Regions from separate parts of the Oleiphilus sp. HI0080 genome, predicted to be linked through region 2. Evidence: predicted binding sites of a transcription regulator. Region 2 holds the regulator's gene; the other holds the start of a gene.
The links. The regulator FliA, encoded in region 2, starts transcription of late flagellar genes. The targets are predictions, from matches to a motif close to CTAAAGTTNNNNNNNNNNCNGCCGATA.
Positions count from the first base shown of each region.

Region 1: A3751_RS20440 (flagellin) is a predicted target of FliA. The motif match lies at 1,279-1,305, and genes of this name have one in related genera.

Region 1 covers NZ_LWFU01001138.1:1,252-3,431, forward strand. Annotated here, with positions in the region: gene A3751_RS20435 (flagellin) at 1-1,015, opposite strand, end outside; gene A3751_RS20440 (flagellin) at 1,393-2,180, shown strand, end outside.
Region 2 covers NZ_LWFU01000381.1:3,226-5,405, reverse strand. Annotated here, with positions in the region: gene A3751_RS06210 (MinD/ParA family protein) at 1-339, shown strand, start outside; gene A3751_RS06205 (RNA polymerase sigma factor FliA) at 425-1,141, shown strand; gene cheY (chemotaxis response regulator CheY) at 1,277-1,663, shown strand; gene A3751_RS06195 (protein phosphatase CheZ) at 1,674-2,180, shown strand, end outside.

The sequences.
Region 1 (2,180 bases), on a different contig from region 2:
TATCCGCTAGACCAACCGTGTTAGAGTTGACCGTTCCGTTTGCAAGGATGATGTTTCGGCCATCTTCTGCAACAAGCTGTATGCCCTCATTGGGGTTGTTGTTGTAAATCGCAGTGACACCTGTCTGGCCGCTTTTCGCGTTGATAGATTCAGTGACTGCGTTTAGGTTGACCGATTCGCTCAATGCGGCATCGGTGACCACTTGGATAGTGATGCCGTTAACGACAATTGTTCCGTCAACGTCTGCAGACGTAAACCCGTTACCGTCTACAAAAGTACCTTGGACAGTAGCGCTTACGCCGGTATCGTCAGATACGGCATTGATCGCTGCGGCTTTCGAAATGGCAGACAAGTCATTGTTGCTGCTCGAGAATGCATCGTCTGTGCCTGATGATGCGCCAACGGCGATCCCGTTAATAACGAGATCTCCTGCACTCAAAGCAGCAACAGGCGGTGTAGCGGCAGTGCTGCCAGGTGAAGAAGAAATACCATCAGCAGGTGAAACGCCGAGCTGACTCGAGTTTGTGCCTTCGATGCCGAAGCTCACGTCTTCGCCTTCGTTTGCGCCAATCTGGAAAGTCACATCGCTGAAGGTGCCATCGAGCAACTTCGTGCCGTTGAATTGCGTTTGCTCTATAACGCGAAGTATCTCAGCTTTAAGTTGCTGCACCTCCTCGTTGAGCGCGACACGCTCTTGCTGACCGTTGGTCGCGTTTGCAGACTGCAGTGCAAGGCTTCGAATTCGCAATAGATTATCGGTCATCGAGCCAAGGGCGCCTTCAGCAACCTGAGCGAGTGAAACGCCATCGCCTGCATTACGGATCGCTACGGACAGGCCTTGAACTTGGGCAGAGAAGCGCGTTGAAATTGCCAAGCCTGCGGCGTCGTCTTTGGCGCTATTAATCCGCAACCCTGAAGAGAGTCTCTGCAATGCTTGTTGGTTTTCACCTTGCGACTTATCCAGGTTACGTTGCGCGTTAATTGACGCGATGTTGGTATTAATTATTTGTGGCATGGTTTTCCCCTCTCGCCATACAAACAGGCATTTTCGAATTCATTTTCGGCAGATGTCTTACAAAGCGGCCGTTTGTATCGAAGAAAGCTAAAAGTGTGCCAGATAAGTTTTTAGTAGATTAAAGTCATTGCAAAACAATAAGTTATATCTTTTTGCGTCCGGAGTGCGTGAAAGGCCTAGGATATATAATGGCGTGTTTTCGGCACGCGTTTGCCGCTTTTAACACGTCTTAACACTCCGTAACAATATACTTGCCGTTTTAGGTAAAGTTATTTTTTTGGGTGCCGTTAAACATCTCAACTAGTTCGACTATCGAGAAGTTTCTTGCAGTCTGAACTACGATGTAGAACAGCAGATTGCTCAACAGGAGAGACGATATGCCTCAAATAATTAATACAAACATTGCATCCTTGAACGCTCAGCGTAACTTGGATAAATCACAGTCCGCTCAAGATACTGCACTTCAACGCCTTTCTTCTGGTTTGCGTATTAACAGTGCAAAAGATGATGCAGCGGGCCTTTCGATCGCTAGCCGGCTAGATACACAAGTCCAAGGGTTGAGTGTTGCTTCGCGTAATGCTGGTGATGGCGTATCTCTCGCGCAGATAGCGGAAGGTTCTATCGAGTCGATAACCACTAACTTGCAGCGTTTGCGTGAGTTGGCAGTTCAATCTGCGAACGGAACGAACGGTGATTCAGAGCGTGCATCTCTAAACGCTGAAGCACAGCAGCTGATCGAAGAAATTGATCGTACTGCATCGAATGCTTCGTTTAACGGCGTAAAGCTTCTTGACGGTTCATTCCAGAACAAAAACTTCCAGGTTGGCGCGAATGTCGGCGACGAAGTGAATATTTCACTTAGTTCAGTCGGCACCGAGACGCTTGGCGCGACAGAATCATCTGGCATCAGCTCAACAGCAGATCAAACGGCGCTTACGGGTACCGCATCGACTGCGTTGGTTGCTGGCGATATCGTAATCAACGGTGTAGCGATTGGCGCTTCAGATGGTGCTGTAGATACACAGTCTACAGGTTATGCTTCTTCAGGTGCGATCGCGAAAGCAGATGCCATTAACGCTGTTAGCGATCAAACAGGTGTTGTTGCAACGGTTTTAGCTAACTCGGCTGAAGGTACAGATGTTGCAGATGGTGCTGGCGCGGTTGC
Region 2 (2,180 bases):
GCACTTATTAAATTGCTTAATCGCGACTATGATATGTACCGCTTTAGAGTGCTGGCCAATATGGTCCGCTCTCCAGAAGAGGGGCGACATTTGTTTTCGAAGCTAACGACCGTTACAGAGCGTTTTCTAGATGTTGCTCTACAGTACGTAGGAAGCGTTCCATTTGACGAGAATGTCAAGAAAGCGGTGCAGCGTCAGCGCCCTGTTCTTGAAGCGTATCCTAGAGCAAAGGCGTCCATTGCTTTTAAGCAGCTTGCGCAAAAAGCCGATTCATGGCCTTTGCCTAGTACTCCAAGAGGGCATTTGGAGTTTTTTGTAGAGCGTTTGGTGCAGGCTTAAGTTACTCCAAACACTTACGATCACCTTTATTCGGAAACCGGGATGGTAATAGGGACGCTGTCTCGGTTTTTTATTGTTAATTTAGATGTATAACGAAAACGAAACGCAATACGCAGAAGAGTTAATCGTTACGCATGCGCCTCTGGTTAAGCGCATTGCGCATCACCTCATGGCTCGCTTGCCTGAAAGCGTTCAGGTGGACGACCTAATTCAGGCCGGAATGATTGGCTTGCTCGAAGCGGCGGGGAAGTTCGAGTCAGGCCATGGCGCGACTTTCGAAACCTACGCGGGCATTCGTATTCGCGGTTCGATGATGGATGAGGTGCGCAAAGGTGACTGGGTGCCACGTTCGGTCCACAGGAATGCGCGACGAATCGCGGAAGCCATTCGGAAGGTTGAAGTTCGCACAGGTGGTGATGCGAGCGATGAAGATGTCGCCGCAGAGCTTGAAATGACATTAGATGAATACTTCACCTGTCTCAAAGATAGCAACGCTGGCAAGCTTTTCTCGCTGGATGAGTTAGCAGAAAACACAGAGGGAAGTGGCCACGAGTTTGAAAGTTCAGCTGTGAATGATCGACCAAGTGAAGCCGTTAGCGTGCATGCGTTTAAGCATGCGCTTGCTGGTGAAATCGAGGGGTTGCCAGAGCGTGAGAAGCTTGTTTTGTCACTTTATTATGAAGAAGAGATGAATCTTAAGGAAATTGGACTAATACTAGATGTCAGCGAGTCACGTGTTAGCCAGATTCACTCTCAGGCAACGATGCGTTTAAAGTCCCGTATGCATGAGTGGGTCGAATAAAACTCTGATTTTAATTAAATGCGATAAAGCTATTGATTTGGCAGTAAAAAAACTGGCTAGACTGATAACAAAGGCTAGACTTCAGGGTAGGGTTTGAAGCGCTAATATGAGGTTTCGACAGCATTGGAGGTCGACTTGAATAAAGATATGAAAATCCTTGTGGTAGATGACTTTTCTACGATGAGGCGAATAATTAAAAACCTACTGAGAGATTTGGGGTTTACTAATACCGATGAAGCAGATGATGGCAATACTGCGTTGCCCATGCTTAAAACCGGTAAGTATGACTTTTTAGTGACGGACTGGAACATGCCTGGTATGACGGGCATTGAATTGCTCAAGACAGTTCGGGCTGATGATGACCTTAAAACACTCCCAGTTCTCATGGTGACGGCTGAAGCAAAACGCGATCAGATTGTTGCTGCCGCGCAAGCAGGCGTAAATGGTTATGTTGTAAAACCATTCACCGCTGCCGTGCTTAAAGAGAAAATCGAAAAGATTTTTGAGCGTATCGACGCCTAAAAGAGTGCTTATGACTGAACAAACTTCTACCTCAGGAGAGTCGAGCAATATTGAAGATGTCGATGGTTTTGAACTTCTCCTAAAAGAACAGGCTAACAAACTGAAAGAGGCGGTAGACGGGGGAGATATATCTTCTGCGTTGGCTGTGATCTCCGATATTAATCAGACTCGCGATAAAACGCTCTACGTTGAAGTCGGCCGTTTAACGCGAAGCTTGTACGAGTCTATTCGCAACTTCCAGATCGATTGCGGTGATGCGCAAAGCCAGGAAGAACTCTCCAAAATTAATGATGCGTCGGATCGTCTAGCGTATGTGGTCGATATGACAAGCAACGCGGCCAACAAGACGATGGATCTTGTCGAAGACACAATGCCCTATGCATCGCACATGAATACAGAAGCTAAGCAGCTCAAGTCAGAGTGGGAAAAGCTTCGCCGAAAAGAGATGACACCAAGTGAGTTTCGTGACCTTTCCGGTCGGATGGATGGTTTTTTGGAACAGCTTACGAACGACTCC